Lichenihabitans psoromatis: one gene and its partners. The protein of the gene in region 2 interacts with the protein of the main gene of each other region in a pairwise test. Links are inferred from orthologs where the notes say so. Each region holds a gene or a part of one and is shown on either strand. Other genes may lie near its edges.

Evidence for each region.
Region 1: the proteins of EY713_RS04470 (region 2) and EY713_RS20400 interact in binary tests that used the Escherichia coli proteins (3 or more experiments, as listed by UniProt). The link is inferred for Lichenihabitans psoromatis from one-to-one orthologs.
Region 3: the proteins of EY713_RS04470 (region 2) and EY713_RS16315 interact in binary tests that used the Escherichia coli proteins (3 or more experiments, as listed by UniProt). The link is inferred for Lichenihabitans psoromatis from one-to-one orthologs.

Annotation. Positions count from the first base shown.
Region 1 is NZ_CP036515.1:4,354,921-4,363,114, forward strand. The notes cover bases 1,300-4,635. They hold EY713_RS20400 ([protein-PII] uridylyltransferase), read right to left. Parts: upstream 4,326-4,635; coding sequence 1,500-4,325; downstream 1,300-1,499. Other genes in these bases: grpE (nucleotide exchange factor GrpE), read right to left, coding at 1,300-1,437; EY713_RS20405 (GNAT family N-acetyltransferase), read right to left, coding at 4,443-4,635. In the rest of the region: EY713_RS20385 (methyltransferase domain-containing protein), read left to right, coding at 1-545; EY713_RS20390 (hypothetical protein), read right to left, coding at 557-823; more of grpE, read right to left, coding at 850-1,299; more of EY713_RS20405, read right to left, coding at 4,636-4,985; dapB (4-hydroxy-tetrahydrodipicolinate reductase), read right to left, coding at 5,176-5,982; EY713_RS20415 (BolA family protein), read right to left, coding at 5,988-6,254; EY713_RS20420 (J domain-containing protein), read left to right, coding at 6,371-6,994; cobaltochelatase subunit CobS, read left to right, coding at 7,049-8,035; cobaltochelatase subunit CobT, read left to right, coding at 8,094-8,194.
Region 2 is NZ_CP036515.1:960,203-967,951, reverse strand. What follows is about bases 1,589-4,479. They hold EY713_RS04470 (P-II family nitrogen regulator), read left to right. Parts: upstream 1,589-2,810; coding sequence 2,811-3,149; downstream 3,150-4,479. Other genes in these bases: EY713_RS04465 (ammonium transporter), read left to right, coding at 3,184-4,479; tesB (acyl-CoA thioesterase II), read left to right, coding at 1,714-2,586. Outside these bases: EY713_RS04485 (succinate dehydrogenase iron-sulfur subunit), read left to right, coding at 1-302; purC (phosphoribosylaminoimidazolesuccinocarboxamide synthase), read right to left, coding at 413-1,207; more of EY713_RS04465, read left to right, coding at 4,480-4,695; EY713_RS04460 (DNA translocase FtsK), read left to right, coding at 4,896-7,511; EY713_RS04455 (sensor histidine kinase), read left to right, coding at 7,648-7,749. UniProt on the Escherichia coli protein: Involved in the regulation of nitrogen metabolism. Regulates the activity of its targets by protein-protein interaction in response to the nitrogen status of the cell.
Region 3 is NZ_CP036515.1:3,482,314-3,490,171, forward strand. Bases 4,330-7,329 are described here. They hold EY713_RS16315 (two-component system sensor histidine kinase NtrB), read right to left. Parts: upstream 6,409-7,329; coding sequence 5,251-6,408; downstream 4,330-5,250. Other genes in these bases: ntrC (nitrogen regulation protein NR(I)), read right to left, coding at 4,330-5,222; dusB (tRNA dihydrouridine synthase DusB), read right to left, coding at 6,405-7,329. Outside these bases: nitrogen assimilation response regulator NtrX, read right to left, coding at 1-1,276; EY713_RS16305 (sensor histidine kinase NtrY-like), read right to left, coding at 1,284-3,455; more of ntrC, read right to left, coding at 3,732-4,329; more of dusB, read right to left, coding at 7,330-7,394; EY713_RS16325 (bifunctional 2-C-methyl-D-erythritol 4-phosphate cytidylyltransferase/2-C-methyl-D-erythritol 2,4-cyclodiphosphate synthase), read left to right, coding at 7,705-7,858.

The DNA of each region.
Region 1 (8,194 bases), 3.4 Mb from region 2 along the record:
TGGCCTTGCATGCCGTCAACGACCTGCCCGGCGCTCTGGTGCAGATCCGCCGTGCGCTGAAGCCCGACGGTCTCGTCATCGCCTGCCTGATGGGGGGCCAAAGCCTAACCGAACTCCGAGCCGCGCTGACGCAAGCCGAAATCGAACTCACCGGCGGGGCCAGTCCACGCGTCGCGCCTTTTTCCGATCTTCGTGATCTTGGCAGCCTCATGCAGCGCGCCGCGCTGGCGCTGCCGGTCACCGATAGCGAACCGCTGACGGTGCGCTACAGCTCGATGTTCGGCTTGCTGGACGATCTTCGGGCCATGGGGGCCACCAACGCCATGGTCGAGCGAAGCCGGAAGCCGATGTCACGGTCTCTCCTGCTGCGGGCTGCCGCCATCTATGCGGAGCGGTTCAGCGACCCGGACGGCCGCGTTCGGGCGACGTTCGAGCTCGTCTGGCTATCAGGATGGGCGCCGCATGAAAGCCAGCAAAAACCGCTGAAACCCGGTTCGGCCAAGATGCGGCTCGCCGATGCGCTGAACGCCAAACCGATGGAATGAGGCACGCGGGCTCAGCGCCGCCCGCGATGCTCCGGCTTCACGTAGAACTCAGCCAGCGCCTCTTGCCGGAGCGGCTCGCCGGTTGTCTCGCGGACGAAATCCGCAATGCCGGCATCGTCCCAGCCGGCGGCACGCAAATGCTCGATCTCGTCCGAGATCATCGCAACGAAATGTGCCACATCGACGTGTTTCGGAGGCAACCCGAGCGCCACCCGCATCGCCGTGCTCACGGTCGCGATCTGATCGACCGTGAACAGAAGGTCGTCGGGCTCGCTCATGATTCGCTCCGATGTGATCGATGGGGTCAGTTGACCTTGGGGCCGCCGCGCGACACGCCGACCTTAGCGGCCCGCAACACGCGGTCGCCGATCGTATACCCGGTCTCGACGACCTGCTTCACGGTTCCGGACGGCATGCTCTCATCCGGCACCTCGAACAGAACCTCGTGTAGATTCGGGTCGAACTTCTTGCCTTCCGGCTCGATCGGCCGAACGTTAAAGCGGGCAAGCCGGGACAGCAGATCACGCTCGGTCAGTTCGACGCCTTCGACCAGGGTCTTGACCGCTTCCGACCCCGCGCGAGCCTCCGCCGGCAGGCTAGCGATAGCGCGGTGAAGATTATCGGCGACCGCCAGCATCTCGCGGGCGAAATTCGAGACGCCGTAAAGCTTGCTGTCCGCCACCTCCTTATCGGTGCGGCGACGCACATTTTCCATCTCGGCCATGGTCCGCAAAACCTTGTCCTTCAGGGTCGCGTTTTCGGCCGTCAGGTTTTCGAGGACGACGAACGGATCGGGCTCCCCTGCGGCACCCTGGGTCTGCGCGCGCTCATCATGTTGAGCAGCGGCGTCATCGACGGGGTCGATCGGATCGGCATTCGGATCAATCATCATTCACTCTATTTCACGTTCACTCGTCCGCGCATATCAGATGCGGCCCTGTAAAAATCAAGATTCTATGTGGATGGGCCGACCACCTCGGGCGCAGGCCGGGGCTGAACGGCGCGCTCCGGCGCACCGAAGATGCCCGATAACGTTCGGCGGATCAGCGTCTGCCGATTGGCGTCGAGGATCTTGGCGCCGGTGAGGTCGGTCACGTAGAAGGTGTCGACCGCCTTTTCGCCAAAGGTCGCCACATGCGCCGAGGCAATGTTCAAGTTCAGCCGCGCGATCGAGATGGTGAGATCGTAGAGCAGCGCCGGGCGGTCGATGCCGCTCACCTGAAGCACGGTATGCCGATTCGAGGCCTGATTGTCGACGATGACCTCGGGTTCGATCGGAAAGGTCGTATCGCGGCCCTTGGGCGGGCCGGCCTTCGCCGCGATCGCGTCGGACAAGCGAATTTCGCCACGCAGGGTCCGCGAAATCGCATTTGCGATACGGCCGGCGCGCCGCTCCTCGTCGGCATCCTGCTCGAACGCGCGCGACACCGAAAACGTGTCGAGCGCCAAGCCGTCAGTCGTCGTGAAGATCTGGGCATCGACGATATTGGCGCCGGCGGTCGCACAGGCCCCGGCGATGATCGAGAGAAGGCGCGGATGATCTGTCGTCACCAACGTCAATTCGGTGATGGCGCGGAACGCGTCGGTCTCGATCTTGATCACCAAAGGCGCGGATTGGCCCGCGACCGAGCGCAGCAATTCGGCATGGCGGACCTTGCTGGGCAGATCCACCCGCAGCCAATAGGGCGGATAATGCCGACCCACATAGGCGTTTAATTCCTCTTCCGACCACGTCGGCAACGCTGCCCGCAACTCGCTATGGGACGTTGCCAGGCGCTCGCCCCAGGCGATCGGCTGCGACTGGCCGACGATCAACCGCTCGGTCTCGTAATAGAGGGTCCGGAGCAATTGACCCTTCCAGCCGTTCCAGACCCCGGGCCCAACCGCCCGAATGTCGCAGATCGTCAGGATCAAAAGGCATTTCAACTGTTCGGTCGTCTGCACGATCTCGGCGAATGTCTCGATCGTGCGTCGGTCCGCGAGGTCGCGGCTCTGGGCCGTATTGGACATCACGAGGTGGTGCGCGATCAGCCACGCGACGAGGTCAGTCTCGGTTTCGCTGAGGCCGAACCGCGGCCCGATCGTGCGAGCAAGCTCGGCGCCCGCCGTCGAATGATCCTGCTCGCGGCCTTTGGCGACATCGTGCAGGAACACCGCGACATAGAGGGCGCGCCGAGCCGCGACGGTCGGCATCAGCTCATTGGCGAGCGGGTGGTCCTCCTTGGTGCGGCCGCCGTCGATCTCCGACAGGTTGCCGACAGCCCGCAACAGGTGCTCGTCCACCGTATAATGATGGTACATGTTGAACTGCATCATCGCGACGACACGGCCGAATTCCGGGATGAAGCGGCGAAGGACGCCCGCCTCGTTCATCCGGCGCAGCACGATCTCGGGCGAATTGCGCGATGTCAAAATATCCATGAAGAGCCGGTTGGCTTCCGGGTCGTGCCGGACTTTGGCGTCGATCCGGCGAAGCGACAGCGTCACGAGGCGCGTGGCGTCAGGATGGATCGGCAAAGCGTAATGGTCGGAGGCCCAGAACAGCCGGATCAAATTCACAGGATCCCGCTCGAACGCATCTTTATGCGCGACCGTGATGCGATCGACCTCGATCGCGAAGGTATCGCTGCCGGGGATCGTACGGATCTTTCGCAGCAGCGTCCCCATCAGGCGGTTGAGCGTCGCGGGAGGCTTGGCTTCCTTCTCCTCCATCGCCGCGCAGACGATGGCGGTGAGATCGCCGACGTCCTTGGCGATCAGAAAATAGTGTTTCATGAAGCGTTCGACGGCCGACAAGCCGTTGTGTGAGCCGTAGCCGAGCCGCTCGGCGATGACGCGTTGATAATCGAAGCTGAGGCGCTCCTCGGCTCGCCCGGCCAGCAGATGCAGGTGACAGCGCACCCGCCACAGAAACTCCTCGCAGCGCCGAAAGAGCTTGAACTCATGCCGAGTGAAGAGGCCGGCCGCGACCAGATCCTCGCTGTCGGAGACGCGGTAGACGTAATGGGCGATCCAGAACAAGGTGTTGAGGTCGCGCAGGCCGCCTTTGCCTTCCTTCACGTTGGGCTCGACGACGTAACGCGACACACCGGCGCGGTTGATCCGCACCTCGCGTTCGGCAAGTTTGGCGGCGACGAATTCGCGGGCGGTCTTTTGAACGACCTCCTTGTCGAACCGAGTTTGCAGGTCGGCGAACAATGCTTTGTCGCCCTCGATCCAGCGCGCCTCGATCAACGAGGTGCGAATCGTCATGTCGGCCTTCGCCTGCCGGATGCACTCATCCACCGACCGGGTTGCGTGCCCCACCTTTTGGCGCAAGTCCCACAAGACGTAGAGGATGGCCTCGACGACGCTCTCGCCCCAGGCGGTCTGCTTGTAGGGAAGCAGAAACAGCAGATCGATGTCCGAACCCGGCGCCAGTGTCCCCCGGCCGTAGCCGCCGACCGCGACGACACACAGGCGCTCCGCATCCGTCGGCTTGTCGAGTGGGTAGACGTGGCGCAGCACATAGGCGTGGATCGCCTGGATGATCTCGTCCTGCAGAGCCGCGAGACGGCGCGCGCAGTGAAGACCGCCGCCCTCTTCGAGGAACCTCTCCGTGATCGCGGCCCGCCCACTCGTCAGGGCGGTCCGGAAGAGTTCCACGACCGACTTTCGGATGCCCTCGCGCGGCGCCTCGGCGTCGGCATAAAGCGCCGCGATCGCACCCTCGAGCGCGACGCGATCGAGCGCCAGCGAATCACGGGCGGCGGATGACGGACGGAGCGAGACCATTGACATGGCGACATCCTAACGCGGGATCATGCGGATGGGTATGGTGCCGCTAACGCTTGCGATGCGCGCAAGGTCGCAAAATCGATGACCGTGACGTGGCCCGGGGTTAACCGGAAAGCACCCTCACATCGCCGAAAGTGCCTCCTGCGCCGGGAGATTTTTCCAGAAGAAGACGGCATCGGACGGAATGCCGTTCGGGTGCAGCGCATAGCCGGGGATGACACCAACCCGCTGATACCCGAGGCCAGCATAAAGCCGCTCGGCTAAACTTCCCGACGTCGTATCGAGACACATCAGCGTCTTGCCGCGCGCCGCCGCCTCGCGCTCCGCCCGCAACACAAGAGCCCGACCAAGGCCGCGCCATCTTGCCGATCGGTGCACCAGCAAACGCGACAATTCGGCCCGATGAGGCTGATTCTGCGGCGTTGCGAGAATGACCTGGACGGTCCCGCGTAACGCCTCCCCGATATAGCCGCCAAGAACCAGGCGGTGGCCAGCGAGGACGTCGTCGGCTGTTTCACGATAGACGGCCTCCGCCTCATGCGAGCTCAAGCCCTCCATGAAGGAGACAGATGCTCCGCCCTCCACGCAATCGAGCAGAATGGTCCCGAGATCGCCCGCGCCCCTCTCGATCGCCTCAGCATCGAGTACTTCGATCCGAATCAAGACGACGCTCGTTCGACATGACCAGCGCCAAAGTATCCGCTACGCATGAAGCCTCCCGCCACGCCGCCTTGGCGCAGGATGTCCCGACCACCGCCTGAAACCGCGTCAGACCGTAGGACGTCTTAGCGCACGCAGCGTCACGGGAAAAGAACAAAGAAGCAACATGCGGCCTTGAGCCGGGGCATGATGCTCAGAGATCACCCAGCCCGAGAACGTCCGCCATCGAGTAGAGACCCGGCTTCCGGCCCCGCCCCCAAAGGGCCGCCCGAAGGGCGCCGCGGGCGAAGATGCCACGGTCCTGGGCGAGATGGGCCAGTTCGATGCGCTCGCCATCCCCCGCAAAGATCACATTATGGTCACCCACGACCGAGCCGCCGCGCAGCGCTGCGAAACCGATGTCGCCAACCTTGCGGGCGCCGGTCTGCCCATCGCGAACCCGGACCGATCGCTCCGCAAGATCGATGGAGCGACCCGCTGCTGCGGCTTCGCCGAGCAGCAGAGCCGTGCCGGATGGCGCGTCGACCTTCATCCGATGATGCATCTCCACGATTTCGATATCGAAGTCTTCGCCGAGTGTCTTTGCCACGCGCTTGACCACGGCCGCCAGGAGATTGACCCCAAGGCTCATGTTGCCCGAGCGGATGATCGGCGCGTGCCAAGCCGCGGCCGAAATCCGCTTCAGGTCTGCATCATCCAAACCAGTCGTTCCGATGACATGGACGATTCGGGCCTGTGCGGCTAGCGCCGCAAATGCGACCGTCGCGGCCGGCCGGCTGAAGTCGACCACACCATCGGCTTCCACGAAGGCAGCCAACGGATCGTCTGTGACCGGGATGCCGACCGCGCCGATACCGGCCAGCAGCCCGGCATCCTGCCCCAAGGCGGACGAGCCTTCGGGCGCCAACGCGGCCACAAGCGTCACACCCGGGGTCGTGTGGATCGCTTGGACCAGCATGCGGCCCATCCGTCCGGCAACGCCGGTCACGACCAAGCGCATGTCGCTCACGGCTCGGTTCCTCGAATGTCGAGCGCGAGCGCATGAACCGGTCCGCGCAACTCGGCTTCGAGCAGTGCGTTCACCATGCGGTGCCGTTCGACGCGGCTCTTGCCGTTGAACGCTTCGGCTGCCACGACGACCCGGAAGTGCGTCTCGCCCCCTTCACGCGATCCCGAGTGACCGGCGTGAAGATGGGATTCATCCACCACATCCAGGATGGTGGGGCGCAGTGCGGCTTGAAGCCTCGTCGTGATGGTGTCTTTGACCGTCATGGCATCTCCTTTACGGAAAGGTGGAGGGGCGGATCGGCTGTCAAGCATCTTTTCGGACGACTTTTCTGGCCACGCCGCTTTGTTATGCGGCTCAACTCACCCATAATGACTTCGATATGAACCTCAACTCGCGTCTCTTCGATAGCATCAGGGTCAAACGATCATCCAAGGAGGAGGTCGCGCCAGCCCAGGTTCGCTGTTCTCATCCGGGCTGCACCAAGCTCGGGGAATTTCGTGCGCCTATGGGTCGGGATCGCGAGGGCCAGTTCTTCACCTTCTGCCTCGAACATGTGCGCGAGTACAACGCCACGTATAATTACTTCAATGGCATGAGCGACGATGCAGTGGCGAAATACCAAAAGGACGCGCTGGTCGGCCATCGTCCGACCTGGAACATGGGCGTCAATCGAAACGGCAAGGGCCATCGCGAGGATCGCGACCAGACCGAGGACGATCCGCTTGGCATGTTTCACGGCCGCCCTGGCGTCGGCGCCGCTCCTGTTCCGCGCCGTCCGCGTTACAGCGAGGCGACCCTGAAGGCGCTGGCCATGATGGATCTCGACGACACGGCCGATAGCGAGGCTGTAAAATCCCGCTACAAGGATCTGGTCAAAAGATTGCATCCGGATGCTAACGGTGGCGATCGGTCCAGCGAAGACAAATTGCGCGAAATCATTCGAGCTTATAAATTCCTGAAAACAGTCAAACTGGCTGCGACAGCGGCTAAATCCCCCCTGTAGCGATAGACGCGGAGTGTCCCCGTCAACCGATGGGTTGGCGGGCACGGAGGCATGATGGACAGAGTTGAGCAGCAGACCGGCGGAGTGCCGGATACGACGGTTTCGGTCAGAGAGGTCTTCGGCTTCGACTCCGGTATGCAGGTCCCGGCCTATTCCGTAATTGACGAACATGTGCCGGAGACAGACCCGGACTACATCTTCGACAAGGATACGACGCTGGCGATTCTGGCGGGCTTCGCGCGCAATCGCCGCGTGATGATCACGGGCTATCACGGCACCGGCAAATCGACCCATATCGAGCAGGTCGCGGCACGGCTCAAATGGCCGTGTGTCCGCATCAATCTCGACAGCCATGTCTCGCGCGTCGACCTCGTTGGCAAGGACGCGATCGTTTTGCAGGACGGCAAGCAGGTCACCGAGTTTCGCGACGGCATGCTGCCCTGGGCGTTGCAGCATAATGTCGCGCTGTGCTTTGACGAGTATGACGCTGGCCGTCCGGACGTGATGTTCGTCATCCAGCGCGTGCTCGAGTTGTCTGGCCGCCTGACGCTTCTCGATCAGAAGCGCGTCATCAAGCCTCACCCGGCGTTCCGCCTCTTCGCCACGGCCAACACGGTCGGACTCGGCGATACGTCCGGCCTGTATCACGGCACGCAGCAGATCAATCAGGGCCAGATGGATCGTTGGTCGATCGTCGCGACGCTTAACTACCTGCCGCATGACCGAGAGGTCGACATCGTGCAGGCCAAGTCGCCGCACTATAAGACGAAGGAGGGTCGCGACATCATCAATCGCATGGTCCGCGTCGCCGACCTGACCCGGAACGCCTTCACGGCCGGCGATCTATCGACCGTCATGAGCCCGCGGACAGTCATTACCTGGGCCGAGAATGCCGACATCTTTAACGATATCGGATTCGCGTTCCGGCTCACGTTCCTCAACAAATGCGACGAACTCGAACGCTCGCTGGTGGCCGAGTTCTACCAGCGCAGCTTCGGTAAGGAACTGCCCGAGAGCACCGTCAATGTGGCGCTGACCTGAGGGTCGCGCCCGGCGCGGTCGCCTGACCGCGCTCGACCCAGCAAGGAGTGGTGTCTCGATGAGCACCCCGACCAATCGAAAGACTGTCGGCCCCGCCGAGGCCCCGCAGGAACCGTTCAAGCGAGCGGTTGCTGCCTGTATGCGCGCCATGGCGCGCAC
Region 2 (7,749 bases):
CACGTCATAAGCTCGACGGCCTCTACGAGTGCATCCTCTGCGCCTGCTGCTCGACATCTTGCCCGAGCTATTGGTGGAACGGCGATCGCTATCTCGGTCCGGCGGCGTTGCTGCAGGCTTACCGCTGGTTGATCGACAGCCGCGATGAAGCCACAGGCTCCCGGCTCGATACGCTCGAGGATCCGTTCCGTCTGTACCGCTGTCACACGATCATGAACTGCGCCAAGGCTTGCCCGAAAGGGTTGAACCCCGCCAAGGCGATCTCCGAAATCAAGAACATGATGGTGGCGCGCCAGAACTAGCGCGCTCGGCCCACCGACGCTCGGTGCTGAGACGCTCGACATAAAAAAAGCGCCGTGGCGAAAGCCATGGCGCTCTTGTTTTGTGCGACGGTAGGGCGTGAGCCTGACGTTTATTGAACCAGTTGGGGACCGGCGGGTCGAGCCGCTTCGCTCTCCTGCATGATGCCGAGACGACGCGCGACTTCCGTATAGGCTTCGACGAGGCCGCCAAGATCCCGGCGGAAACGATCTTTGTCCATCTTGTCGTTCGACTTGATGTCCCACAGGCGGCATGAGTCCGGAGAGATCTCATCCGCGACCACGATCCGCATCATGTCACCTTCCCAGAGGCGACCCGTTTCCATCTTGAAGTCGATCAGACGGATGCCGACGCCGAGAAAGAGGCCGGACAGGAAGTCGTTGACGCGAATCGCCAACGCCATGATGTCGTCGATCTCCTGCGGACTGGCCCAACCAAAGGCCGTGATATGCTCCTCGGAAACCATGGGATCGTTAAGCGCGTCGTTCTTGTAATAGAACTCGATGATCGAACGCGGCAGTTGCGTGCCTTCCTCGATGCCGAGGCGCGTCGCAAGCGAGCCTGCCGCAACGTTGCGGACCACAACCTCGAGCGGAATGATCTCCACTTCCTTGATCAACTGCTCGCGCATGTTGAGGCGGCGGATGAAATGGGTCGGAACGCCGATGTTGTTCAGGTGCTGGAAGATGAACTCGGAAATCCGATTGTTCAGCACGCCCTTGCCGTCGATGACCTGATGTTTCTTGGCGTTGAACGCTGTTGCATCGTCTTTAAAATGTTGGATGAGGGTTCCAGGCTCGGGTCCTTCGTAGAGGACTTTCGCCTTGCCCTCGTAAATGCGACGACGGCGGTTCATGGGGATCAACCGTGGCTTGAGGAAATCCATGGGGCGGCCGGGGCTCCTGTGCTTAAAAATCCCGTCTGGCTTTCGCGCAGGCAAAGATTTCGTTCATCCGAGTGGCCGTATGGCGGTCAAACGGCAAATCAGCTCAACCGACCCAACAACCCCCTCTTACGCGATTGCTCGACCCAGTACAACGTATCGCACGAGCGTCGGCTTTAGCTCTTTCATGCTCGCATGTAGGCATCTCGACCGGCTTACGCAATGCCGCCCTGCCAGAGCGGTGATGCAAGCACGCGTGTCAGGCGCGTTTCGCCCCTCCTGCCTTGCTGATGACGACCGATCGAGAGAGGTGGATGCGGCATGGTCCAACGCCGTCACCGAGATCACTCGGCGTTCGCTGTCGCTCAAGCCATCGACGACATCACACGCCAGGATGAGGTTTTGTTGGCAGAGGCCGAGCTTGACGTGCAGAGATAGGCCGCCAGCCGAAAAGCCCGAGCGTAATGCGGCCGGGCCGAACAGGCGCAATTGATGCTGGATGAGACGCAATGGCTTTCTCGGTAACCGATCTTCTTGCGATCCTCGAACTCGAGCAAATCGAGGAGAATATCTTTCGCGGAAGAAGCCCGCAGATCGGGTGGCAACGCATCTTCGGCGGTCTCGTGATCGCCCAGGCCATGGTGGCGGCGGCTCGAACGGTGCCGGATCGGCCACCCCATTCGCTCCACGGCTATTTCATCCTGCCCGGCGACCCCGCGGCCCCCATCATCTTCGAGGTCGATCGTCTGCGCGACGGCAAGAGCTTTTCGACCCGCCAATGCGTCGCGATCCAGCATGGGCGCCCGATCTTCTCGCTCTCGGCCTCGTTCCAGGTGGAGGAGCCCGGGCTCGACCATCAGATCGAGATGCCTGACGTTCCCCCGCCGGAGTCGCTGCCGAGCGAGGCCGACATCATGGCGCTGAATCCGTCGACACTGCCAGAGGGCATCAAGCGCTATTTCGACCGCGAACGGCCGGTCGAACTCCGGCCGGTCGATCTCAGCCGATACCTGCCGGTGGCGGGTGCCGAACCCCGCTCGCCAAAGCAGCATATCTGGATGAGGGCTTCACACCCGCTGCCCGACGATCCATCGATCCACCGGGCGTTTTTGGCCTATCTGTCCGATATGACGCTGCTCGACACATCGCTTGTGGTTCACAATCGTTCGCTCTTCGATGGCGGGCTGCAAGTCGCCAGCCTCGATCATTCGCTTTGGTTTCATCGGCCCTTCAGGGCGGATCAGTGGCTGCTTTACGCACAAGATAGCCCGAGCTCATCCGGAGCACGCGGCCTAACGCGGGGGCTGATCTATACGCGCGAGGGGACTTTGGTGGCCTCCGTGGCGCAGGAGGGCCTCATTCGCGTCCGGCCGGGTAATTAAGGCGCACAAATAATAGGCATATTCATGCATCATTTATGAACCAATGAGGCTCCGATCGCTCGATCGGGGCCTTTTTTGCGTCAGAAATAAAGTTTTTTGCTGACGGAACTCTTTGGCACACGCTTTGAAGGACAGGGTCCAACGCTGCTCGCCTGAAAAGCCGAGGAGGCTGACCATGCGACGCTGGAATCATTGATCCGGGTCGCGCGAAAGGATGTGCCGAGATGAAGATTGTGATGGCGATCATCAAGCCCTTCAAGCTTGAGGAAGTCCGCGATGCGCTGACGGCGGTCGGCGTCCACGGGCTCACCGTGACCGAGGTCAAAGGCTATGGCCGGCAGAAGGGCCATACCGAGATCTATCGCGGCGCCGAGTATGCCGTGAGCTTCCTGCCCAAGCTGAAGATCGAAGTCGCGGTCGCGGCCGAGCTGCTCGATACCGTGATCGATGCCATCACGGCGACGGCCCGCACCGGCCAGATCGGCGACGGCAAGATCTTCGTCACGCCGCTCGAAAGAGCGGTTCGCATCCGGACCGGGGAAAAAGACACGGACGCGCTCTGATCGCCGTCGCGACCTATCCATTTGGAGCCATGAAATGAAGTTTTTGCCTAAGATAACGCCACAACGAGCGAGCATCGGCCTGGGTATTCTGGCGGTCCTGCTCACGGCGGGAGCTGTCTACGCACAGACCCCGACCGTGCAGCCGGTCGCGCCCCCCGCGGCTCCGACCCCCGATAAGGGCGATACGGCCTGGATGCTGGTGTCGTCGGCCCTGGTGCTGATGATGTCGATTCCCGGCCTCGCGCTGTTCTACGGCGGCTTGGTGCGGACCAAGAACATGCTGTCGGTTCTCAGCCAGGTCATGATGATCGTGGCGCTGGTCGGCGTGATCTGGGTGCTCTGGGGCTACTCGGAAGCCTTCACGGACGGCGGCAGCATGACCGCCTATGTGGGCGGTTTGAGCAAAGTCTTCCTCATGGGCGTGACCCCGTCCTCGAATGTCGCGACCTTCTCGAACGGCGTCGTCATCCCGGAACTCGCCTATATGGTGTTCCAGATGACCTTCGCGATGATCACGCCCGCGCTGATCATCGGCTCCTTCGCCGAGCGCATCAAATTCTCGGCGCTCGTCGTGTTCATCGTTCTCTGGGTCACGTTTATCTACTTCCCGATTGCCCATTGGGTCTGGTATGTCGCGGCGCCCGATGACGTCGCCAATGCGGCCAAGGCCGTTGCGGCCGCTGGTGCCGATGCAACCGCGAAGGCCGCCGCTCAGGTCAAGCTCGATGCCATCACCAGCAATGCGGGCTGGCTGGCGCAGGCTGGCGCGCTCGACTTCGCCGGCGGCACGGTCGTGCATATCGACGCAGGTATCGCCGGCCTCGTCGGCGCGCTCTTCATCGGCAAGCGGATCGGTTACCCGCGTGAACCGATGCCGCCCCACTCGCTGACCATGACGATGATCGGCGCCTCGCTTCTGTGGGTCGGTTGGTTCGGCTTCAATGCTGGCTCGAACCTCGAGTCGAACGGCACGACGGCCCTGGCCTTCGTCAACACGATGGTGGCCACCGCTGCCGCGACCATCTCCTGGTTGTTCGTCGAATGGGCCGTCAAGGGGAAGCCCTCGCTGCTCGGTATGGCGTCTGGTGCCGTCGCGGGTCTCGTCGCGGTGACGCCGGCCTCCGGTTTCGCTGGGCCCATGGGCTCAGTGGTTCTGGGTCTGTTGGTCAGCCCGATCTGCCTCTTCTTCGTCTCGACCGTGAAGAGCAGGTTTGGCTACGACGACGCGCTCGACGTTTTCGGCGTGCATTGCATCGGCGGCATCTTCGGCGCGCTGATGACCGGCATTCTCGTGGCTCCGTATTTCGGTGGCACCGGCCTGACCGACTACACCAACTACGGCAACGGCAATGCCGGCACCTACGACATGGCCACCCAGATGATTGCTCAGGGCAAAGCCGTGCTGGCCACTCTGGTGTGGTCCGGCGTCGGCTCGGCGATCCTCTACAAGCTCGTCGATCTCGTAATCGGTCTGCGGGTTTCGCCCGATAAGGAGCGCGAAGGTCTCGACATCGCCGAGCATAGCGAGCGCGCCTACAATTATTGATCCGGTCGGCTTCACCGCCGCTCTTGATGACACTACGGAAGGCGGTCCCGCAGGGGCCGCCTTTTTTGCATCGCTGCCTCGGCGCAGGCGATAAACGTTAAGCAATCTCCAGATGTCGTTAACCATTCGGGACTAGGGTTCTGGTGGGGTCCGCCATGCGCGATTCCCGGAGAGGCCAGCCTCACGGCTCGGAAGGGTTCATGCGCACCTCGACCTTATCGCCAACCGACTATCTGTCCGACGCCGCCCGCGATTTTCTGGCGCGGCGGACGGCTGAAGTCGTCGGTCTGGCGCTGTTGGTCGGCACCGTCGTGATCGGCCTGTCGCTCGCCTCCTGGTCGATTCGCGACCCGAGTTGGAACCATGCGACGGATGCGGCTGTCCATAATCTTATGGGTGCTCCTGGCGCGGTTGCGGCCGATCTCATCATGCAACTCGTCGGCGTTGCTGTCATCGCGATCCTAACTCCCATCGCCTGCTGGGGCTGGCGGCTTCTGGTCCGCAAGCGTCTCGATCGTTTGAAGCTTCGTTTTGGCCTGCTGACGGCCGGAGCCGCAGCGGCGGCCGCGCTCGCGTCCTTGCTTCCCGCGACGGACCGCTGGCCGCTGCCGACCGGGCTCGGCGGTGTCGCCGGCGACGCGCTTCTGGCTGTACCGCGCCGGCTCTTCGGTCATTCCGAGCCGGTCTTCATCATTCTCGCGCTGATTCTGGCCGGCATCGCCATCCTGACTCTGACGGCCTCGGCCGGCTTTGGCCTAAAGGACAAGCAGGTCGAAGAGGACGAGCCGGCCTCGACTTTCGATTGGGTGTCGGCACCGCGCCAGTCCCGCTCGGCCGAGGAGGATCGCGATGGCGAGCCCGGCTTCGCGCTGGTATCGCTCGGGGCCGCCATCCACGCGGGCCTGACCTTGAAATCAGCCGTGCTCCGGTTCATTCGCCGCCGCCGGCAATTCGACGATCGGGGCCCGGAGCCATATGCGCCTTGGGTCGGCCGCGAGCCCGACGACAGCCCGTTCGCCGATCTTCATCAGGATGCTGCCGTGCCGCCTGCGGCGCGATCTCGCGTGGAGCCGACCTTTGGCGCGCCGGCACGCGCTGCCATCCCGCAGGCGCCGCGCGCCGCGCGAGGCAAGCCGGATACCGCCCCCTCGCCGATGCCCGGTATGGGCAACGGCCTTGCTGGGCCGCGCGTCATTCAGCCGGCGATGGCGAGCCCATCCCGCTCGACAGACGGCTTTTCCGGGCGTCCAACCTCACGCCGGGGCGACGTCTATGAGTTGCCGCCGCTCGGAATCCTCGCTGAAGCCAAGGCACAGCCCGCCAACCGCATTTCCGAAGATGCGTTGGAGCAAAACGCGCGTCTTCTCGAAGGGGTCCTCGAGGATTTCGGCATTCGCGGCGAGATCATCAACGTGCGGCCGGGTCCGGTCGTGACGCTTTATGAACTCGAACCCGCTCCGGGCATCAAATCCTCCCGCGTGGTCGGCCTTGCGGACGATATCGCCCGGTCGATGTCGGCCATTTCGGCCCGCGTCGCCGTCGTCCAGGGTCGCAACGCCATCGGCATCGAATTGCCGAACCAGCGTCGCGACACGGTCTATCTCCGGGAGTTGCTGGGTCAGCACGACTTCGAGGAGTCCAAGCATAAGCTGGCGATCGCGCTCGGCAAGACGATCGGCGGTGAGCCGGTCATCGTTGATCTGGCCCGGATGCCGCATCTGCTCGTCGCCGGCACCACCGGCTCGGGCAAGTCCGTCGCGATCAACACCATGATCCTGTCGCTGCTCTATCGGCTGAAACCGGAAGAGTGCCGTCTCATCATGGTCGATCCCAAAATGCTGGAATTGTCGGTCTATGACGGCATCCCGCATCTCCTGACCCCGGTCGTGACCGATCCAAAAAAGGCCGTCGTGGCGCTGAAATGGGCCGTGCGCGAGATGGAGGAGCGTTACAAGAAGATGTCCAAGGTCGGTGTCCGCAACATCGACGGGTTCAACGTTCGGGTCGCCGACGCCAAGGCCAAGGGCGAAGTCATCACCCGCACGGTGCAGACGGGCTACGACCGGGAGACCGGCGAGGCCATCTACGAGCAGGAGGCGATGGATCTCACGGTCCTGCCCTATATCGTCGTCATCGTCGACGAGATGGCCGACCTGATGATGGTGGCCGGCAAGGACATCGAAGGCGCGATCCAGCGGCTCGCCCAGATGGCGCGCGCGGCGGGCATCCATCTCATCATGGCAACGCAGCGGCCCTCGGTCGACGTCATCACCGGCACCATCAAGGCGAATTTCCCGACCCGCATCTCGTTCCAGGTCACGTCCAAGATCGACTCGCGCACGATCTTGGGCGAGCAGGGCGCCGAGCAACTGCTGGGGCAGGGCGACATGCTCTACATGGCGGGTGGCGGTCGGATCAGCCGCGTGCACGGCCCCTTCGTCAGCGATGGGGAGGTCGAAAAAGTGGTGGCGCATCTGAAAACGCAAGGCCAGCCGGACTATCTCGACGTCACGGTCGAGGAGCCGGATCTCAGCACGGAGGATGACGCCGCCGGTGGCGCGCTGCCGGGCGGGATGGATGCGGAGGAATCCGGCGACCTCTACGATCGTGCGGTCGCGATCGTGTTGCGCGACAAGAAGTGCTCGACTTCGTACATCCAGCGTCGCTTGTCGGTGGGTTACAACAAGGCCGCGTCGCTCGTCGAACGCATGGAGCAGGAGGGTGTCGTCGCACCCGCCAATCATGCCGGGAAGCGGGAAATCCTGGTGGGCGGAGGCATCGATCGCGGTGCCTATGATCTTCAGGACGATCAATAAGACGGCCGGATCTCCGGTCGAATCCATAAGGTTTTCAGACAAAGCCGATCACTTTGGCGGAACTGCAAATGCGTCCTCGCCGATCACCAGCGCTCGTGCCGGTGTCGACAGAATGCCAGGGAGCACGGTCGTGATCATGGACCTTCCGGTGCGTCACCCCGAACCAGCGCCGCTCGTGCGTGGGCGGCACGATGCCTTTGCGGCCGCCTTCAGGTCCATCCGCACCGCGATCATCATG
Region 3 (7,858 bases), 2.5 Mb from region 2 along the record:
GGCTGATCTGCGCCACCAGATATTCGCGCTCGAACACTTCACGGGCTTCGCGCAGCGGCAGGCTCATCAGCTTCTCGCCCCCTGCCCCATTCGGGGTCGCCGGCACCAAGGTCCCGATTTCAGCCGGCAACATGTCGGCCGAGACCTCCGCCTCGAGATCGCCACCGGCCAGGATCATCAGCCGCTCGACATTATTGCGGAGCTGGCGAATGTTGCCGGGCCAATCATGCGACTGGAGCACCGCCATGGCGTCGGCCCCGATCTTCCGGCGCGGCAACCCACCCGTCGATGAGACCTGGTCCATGAAGAATTCGATCAGTTCGGGAATGTCCTCGCGGCGCTCGGACAGGGACGGAACCCGCATCGGCACGACGGAAAGGCGGTGAAAGAGGTCCTCCCGGAACGTGCCTTCGGCGATCCCCACCGAAAGATCCCGGCTGGTCGACGAGATGATGCGAACGTCGACATGCACGCGCGTCGATCCGCCGACGCGCTGGAAGTTTTGATCGACCAGCACCCGCAGGATCTTGCCCTGCGTCTCACGCGGCATGTCGGCGACCTCGTCGAGATAGAGCGTGCCGCCATGGGCCTCTTCCAGCGCACCGACCTGACGATTGCGACCATCGCCGCCCTCGGTCCCGAAGAGCGCCACTTCCATCATGTCGGGCGTGATCGTCGCCGCATTGATGACCACGAAGGGTGCGGTCGCACGGGCCGAGACGTCGTGCAGCATGCGAGCGGTCAGTTCCTTGCCCGAGCCCGGCGCGCCGGAGATCAGGATGCGAGAATTCGCGGGTCCGATCTTCTCGATCGCCTGCCGCAATTGATTGGTCGTGGTCGACTTGCCGACGATCCGGTTCGGCGTGAAGGCGCGAATCTTGAGGTCGGTGACCTCGCGTTTGAGGCGCGATGTCTCAAGCGCGCGGTCGGCTACGAGCACCAAGCGATCGGCCTTGAACGGCTTTTCAATAAAGTCGTAGGCCCCAATCTTGATGGCCGACACTGCCGTTTCGATGTTGCCGTGACCCGAGATCATCACGACCGGTAAGCTTGGATGCTGCTCCTTGATGATTTCGAGCAGTTGCAAACCATCGAGGCGCGAGCCTTGCAGCCAGATGTCGAGGAACACGAGGTGGGGTCGCCGCGCACCGATGAGAGACAGCGCCTCGTCGGAGTTCCGCGCCGTTCTGGTCCCGTGACCCTCGTCGGACAAGATGCCCGAAACAATGTCCCGAATGTCGGCTTCGTCGTCTACGACCAGGATGTCTGTGGCCATGTGATCCTCAAGCTTGTTCGGAAAATGAATCGGCTCGGGCCGTCTCGGGTAGGCCGAGAGACCGGAGAACCGGGAAAAAGAGACGAACGCGGGCGCCCTTGACGGATTGCCCGTCCGATGCGGCATCGAGCAATTCGATGCCGCCGCCATGATCCTCGAGGATCTTGGCCACGATCGCGAGACCGAGCCCGGTGCCATCCGCGCGAGTCGTCATGTAAGGCTCGAGCAAACGTTGCCGGTTTTCTGCCGGAAAGCCCTTCCCGTTGTCGACGATATCGATCGATGCCATGCCGTCGTGATCGACACTCAAGCTGACGTCGATCTGGCCCGGTCCCCGCTCGTCTTCCGGGACGGCGGCGATGCCCTCGGTGGCGTTTTTGGTGATGTTTGTCAGCGCCTGCGTGATGAGACGACGGTCGAACTTGGCGATGACGGGATCGGCCGGAAGGTGATCCACGAACGTGACATCCGGATGCCCTTCACGCATCAGGAACAGGACCTGCTCGATGCAGGGCCGGACGTCGTCCTCCTCGAGCAAGGGTTTTGGCATGCGGGCGAAGGACGAGAACTCGTCGACCATGCGCTTGATGTCATCGACTTGTCGGACGATCGTATCGATACATTGATCGAACACGTCACGTCCCTCGACGATGACGCGCCCGTAGCGCCGCTTCAGGCGCTCTGCCGAGAGTTGGATCGGGGTCAACGGATTTTTGATTTCGTGGGCGATCCGTCGGGCCACATCGGCCCAAGCGGAGGTCCGCTGCGCCGAGATCAGGTCGGTGATGTCGTCGAGCGTCACCACATGATTGTAATCACCCGCGGCCGATACGTCGTTCGTCACCCGCACATTCACGGTCCGCTCGCGATTGAGGGTCGTGAGCGTGATCTGCGATTGATGCAGGCGCTGCCGCCCTGCCCTCGCTTCCATCAGCACGGGACCGAGTTCCGGCACCAGCGATTCGATCGTAGCACCGACAAGTGGCTCCCTCGCCCCCGGAATCGACAGAAGCTTCTGCGCCGAGGCGTTGACGACTGTAATCTGCCCTTGGTTGCCGACCCCGATGACGGCCGCCGGAACACCCGACAGCACCGCTTCGGTAAAGATCCGACGCTCGTCGTTCATTCGGTTGGCAACGATCAACTTATTCTGCTGGACCCGAAGCTCCGACGTCATTTTGTTAAACGTCTCGCCGAGCCGGCCCAAATCCCCTTCCGAGCGGCGGACCGGAACCTGGACGTAAAGATTGCCCGACGACACCTGATCCGTGGCGCGAATTAATCGACGGATCGGGGTCACGAGTTGGTTGGCGAACGACAGGCCGAGCCAGATCGACGACAACATCATGATAGTGGCCAACAGGCTATACATCGTGATGAACGCCACCTGGATGCTGCGGCGATGGCGATCGAAGATGTCGTAAAGACCAATGATATCGGTCGCTTGGCGCGAAAATTCGATTGAGAACGGATCAACCGGACGAGCCAGATACAGGAACGTATCGTCGAACGACGGCAGCGACCGGAGCGCCACAAAGGTCTTTCCCGAGTCGAGCACGAAGCAGACCGGGTCGCGCTTGCGGGCATCCTCGAAATCCGCCGCTTCCGGCTTCGCGATCTGAGCTGGTTTGCCCGTATCGACCTTCTCGACGACGGAGCCGTCGCTCTTCATCATGACGGCCGTGGTAAATCCCAGAAAATGCACCCGAGACGCGAAATAATTCTGGAAGAACGCGCGCTCGTTATAGCCGACCTTGGCCCGGTCGAGATCGGAGGCCGTCAGGTCAGCTTCGCGCAGCAATGAATTGCATTGCGTCTCGCGGTACAATCGCGCCGCATCGGCGGTATGCGAGATGAAACCGCGAACATCCTGCATGAAGGCGGGATACAGGCCCCGTTCGAGCGTCACGGACCCGACCACCGCCATGATGATGGCGGGCACGGCGGCCGTGATGCAAAACAGACCGACGATATAGAGGTGCAGCCGAGCGCCGGCCATGCGGGCTCGCCATGCGATCACGAGCCGAACCGCTTCGGCGATGACGAGGCCGAGCAGAACGAGCACGATCGCGCCATTCACGAGGAACACATCCACCACGACCGCATCGGTCGGCAGGATGGGGGTATAGCCGGTGAAGACCACGAAGGTCGCGAGCGCCGAAATTAGACCGAGCGTCACCACGATCGGGCCGAGTCTTAGTGCGATACGCCGCCGGCGTGGCCGTCGGGTCGATGTCCCCTCTGGTGTGCTCGCAGTTTGGTCCACCAATCAAGAGCCTTCCGGATCAACAGTCCTGCCGCAAACACCATCGGGTCTCGAGTATCCGAGTCTGCGACTCGGACAGGCTACGCCGATATGCGTTGTATTTATACGACAGTGTTGCCGAACTGCGACGATTTGAGGGCAGCGGCCAAGCTTCGCGGCCGCCGCGCCTTTTTCATGGCGTCCCGCTTGTTACCGCGGCATCCGCATCAAACGAATATCGAGCTCCCGAACCTTCTTTCGCAGCGTGTTACGATTGAGGCCGAGAAGTTCGGCGGCCTTGATCTGATTGCCGCGCGTCGCCGCAAGCGCGGCCGAGATAAGCGGCACCTCCAGTTCACGCAGAATGCGGTGATAGAGGCCCGGTGGTGGTAGGTTGTCGCCATGTTGGCGGAACACGCCGGACAGATGCCGCTCGACAGAGCCCATCAGGCCGCCGTCGTCGGAGCTGGCGTTGGCCACCATGGAGGTTGCGGCCGTCTGCACGGCCTGCGCGCTTTCCATGCCAAAGCTGCTCAGCGGCGCCTGCCCCGCAAGTTCGGCGTCGACGAGGTCACCGCCGATCACCTCTTGCGGGTATAGCGCCGCGAGACGCCGCACGAGATTCTCGAGCTCACGGATATTGCCGGGCCAACGATACCGTTTCAGCCGCTCCTGTGCGTCTGTATCGAGATGTTTCAGCGGCAGACCCTCGGAGGCTGCCAGGGTGAAGAAGTGACGGGCAAGGTCGGGGATGTCTTCTGCCCGTTCGCGCAGCGGCGGCAGGCGCAGCGGCACCACGTTGAGGCGGAAGAACAGATCCTCGCGGAAGAGACCCTGCTGGATCGAGATGCGGAGGTCCTTGTTGGTGGCCGCCACGATGCGAACGTTCGTCTTGATCGGGGTGCGACCACCCACGGTCGTATATTCGGCCTGCTGCAACACCCGCAGCAATCTCGTCTGCGCCTCCATCGGCATGTCGCCGATCTCGTCGAGGAACAAGGTACCGCCCTCGGCCTGTTCGAACCGTCCGGCCGAGCGGGTGTTGGCGCCCGTGAAGGCCCCCTTCTCGTGACCGAACAGCTCGCTCTCGATCAGGTCGCGCGGGATAGCCGCCATGTTGATGGCGACGAACGGCCCAGCTTTGCGCTTGCCGTAGTCGTGCAGCGCACGCGCCACGAGTTCCTTGCCGGTGCCCGACTCGCCCGTGATCATCACGGTCAGGTCGGTCTGCATCAGCCGCGCCAGCGAGCGATAAATCTCCTGCATGGCGGGCGAGCGACCCACCAAAGGCATGTTTTCGAGATCATCATTATCCTTCGGCAGCGCTCGCTTGCCCGGTTCGCTGAGCGCACGGCCGACGATCGCGACCAATTCCTTCAGATCGAAAGGTTTTGGGAGATAGTCATAGGCGCCCCGTTCGGAGGCCTTGATGGCGGTCATGAACGTGTTCTGCGCGCTCATCACGATGATGGGCAGGTCCGGCCGCAGCTTCTTGATCCGGGGCAGGAGTTCGAACGCGTTCTCGTCGGGCATCACCACGTCGGTGATGACGAGATCGCCCTCGCCGGCTTGCACCCAGCGCCAGAGTGAGCCGGCCGTGCCGGTCGTCCGCACGTCGTAACCAGCACGCGCCAAGGCTTGGCTCAGAACCGTGCGGATCGCCGTATCGTCGTCGGCAACGAGGATATGGCCATTCGTCATTACAAACCCCTTCGGATCAAAAGCGGCGTCAGACTTGAGACCCGCGCCCGTCCCGTGCCGCATACATCGGCATAAGAATGCGAAACGCCGTCCGTCTTGGATGCGATTCGCATTCGACGATGCCACCATGGTCGCCGACAATCTTGGCCACCAGTGCAAGACCAAGGCCAGTTCCCGAGACTTTCGTGGTCACGAACGGGTCGAACAGCACGGCTGCGATCTCCGGCGGAATGCCGGGACCATTGTCGCGCACGCAAAATTCGAGCGGCAAGCTGACGGGGTGCGACGAGCCGGCGGTCTTGAGCCGGACCCCTGGTCGGAACGCGGTCGTGAGCTCAATCTCGCCATCGATCGCGTCGCCCAGCGACTCTGCCGCGTTTTTTACGAGATTGAGAAACACCTGAACCAGCTGGTCGCGGTTGCCGAGCACATGCGGCAAGGATGGGTCATAGCTCTCCTGAAAGCGAATGTGGCGGGCGAAACCCGCCTGCGCCACGCGCTTCACGTGGTCGAGCACGGCGTGAATGTTGACGCTCTCGCGTTCTGTCGGCCGCATATCCGAAAAGGCTTCCATCCGGTCGACCAGCTTCACGATCCGGTCCGTCTCGTCGCAGATCAAGCGCGTCAGAGCCCGATCCTCGTCGCCGACTGCGGTTTCGAGCAATTGCGCCGCTCCCCGTATGCCCGAAAGCGGGTTCTTGATTTCATGAGCCAGCATCGCCGCAAGCGCAGAAACTGAGCGGGCTGCCCCTCGATGGGTAAGTTGCCTGTCCATTTTATCGGCAATTGTGCGTTCTTGAAGCAGAATCACGACACCATCGCGAGCTTCCGGCATGGGTGCCACGTGAATGTCGACAATTCTGTCCGGCCCGAGACGCGGATTACCGAGGTCGACCCGGTATTCTTTCACGGCTGAGCCGCGGTCGAGAACCTGCTCGATCAACGCCAGGAGGGGCGACCCGAACGGCACGAGGTCGGCGAGTTTGTGCCGGGTCATCATGGCGCGTCCCATCTCGAAGAAGGACTCGGCGGCCGAGTTGACGTCCACCACGGTTCCATCGGCGCGGATCGCGAGGACCGGATGGGGCAAACCGTTGAGCACCTGAATCGCATTGGCGGCGAGGCTGAGGTCAGAGCGCGCCGCCGTCTCGGATCCGTCCGTCCAGGGTGTCGTGTGCGCGGTCATGCGGCATGGTCCATCGTGGTGGTTGTCTCGTCGGATCGAAAAAGCGCTGACAGAAGCGCGGGGACCTCATCCGGATCAGTCGTGGTCACCAGACTGTCACGGAGATGAGCGGGTGCGCCCCCCGCATGCAGCGCATAAGCCGAGAGGTGCTTGCGGGCGTGCCGCAAGCCCTTGTCGCGTCCGAACATCTCGATAATCGACTCGAAATGCTCACAAGCCGCCTCGAGGCGTGCTGCGCCGCTCGGCTGCGGCACCGGACGACCGGTCCTCAGAAAGCCCGCGATCTGTCCGACCAGCCAGGGGCGACCGACCGCGGCCCGTCCGAGCATGACGGCATCGGCGCCCGACTGCGCCAGCATCTGCACGGCATCGGCGGCCGAATGGCAGTCGCCGTTGACCACGACCGGGATCGTCACGGCTTCTTTGACGGCCCGAATGGCCGCCCAATCAGCTGTTCCGTTATAGAATTGGTTGCGGGTCCGGCCATGCACCGTGACCAACCGGACCCCGAGTGACTCGGCCCGTCGGGCAAGCTCGGGCGCATTGAGGCTGTCGGCATCCCAGCCGAGCCGCATCTTGACCGTGACCGGAATCGTGACCGCGCGAACGGTTGCGTCGATGAGACGGCAAGCCTGATCGAGATCACGCATCAAGGCCGAGCCCGAGTAACCGCCCGTCACCTTCTTGGCCGGACATCCCATATTGATGTCGATGACGGCGGCGCCGAAGCCCGCAGCGAGGCGAGCCGCTTCAGCCATCGGTGCCGGCTCGCGCCCCGCGATCTGGACCACATGGATCGCGACGCCCCGGCCCTCGGCGCGGTTCAGCGTTTCGGCCTGCCCTGTCGTGAAGCTGGCGGCCGCCACCATTTCGCTCACGGTCAGTGGCGCACCAAACCGGCAAGCGATCCGACGCATGCCGACATCGGTGATCCCCGCCATGGGAGCCAAGATCGCACGCCCCGGCACGGCTACGGATCCGATCATGAGACCGGCCTGCGGGACTGCAGAGCGCTGGGACTTATGTCCTGCGTCATTGCCTGTCTCGTCCGATCGCATCGCTTCGCGCATCAAGCACCTTTCTTTCGGGGGCGGTTCCGGGTAGATCGCTCACGCGATACGGTGGTCGTTGCCCAGCGTGCCTAATTTATCATCAGCATGGTCTAAAGCCTGCAGATTAGTCAGTTGCTGCGGCGCGGCAACTCCCTTGATAGCGCATCTGCCCGGCCACTTGGCGACAGTTTGACGCCGCGCGGGCGTGAGTTGGTCGAAATCGTATTCGGAGTGTGTTTGCACGATGCCTGCCTCGTCCCATGTTCTTGTCGTCGCTGCAGGCCGGGGGTCGCGCGCCGGCGCTGGATTGCCCAAGCAATTCAGGACGCTCGCGGGTCAGTCGCTGATTGCGCGGACGCTTCATGCGCTTTTGTCGGCTCATCCGGACCTTCGTGTCA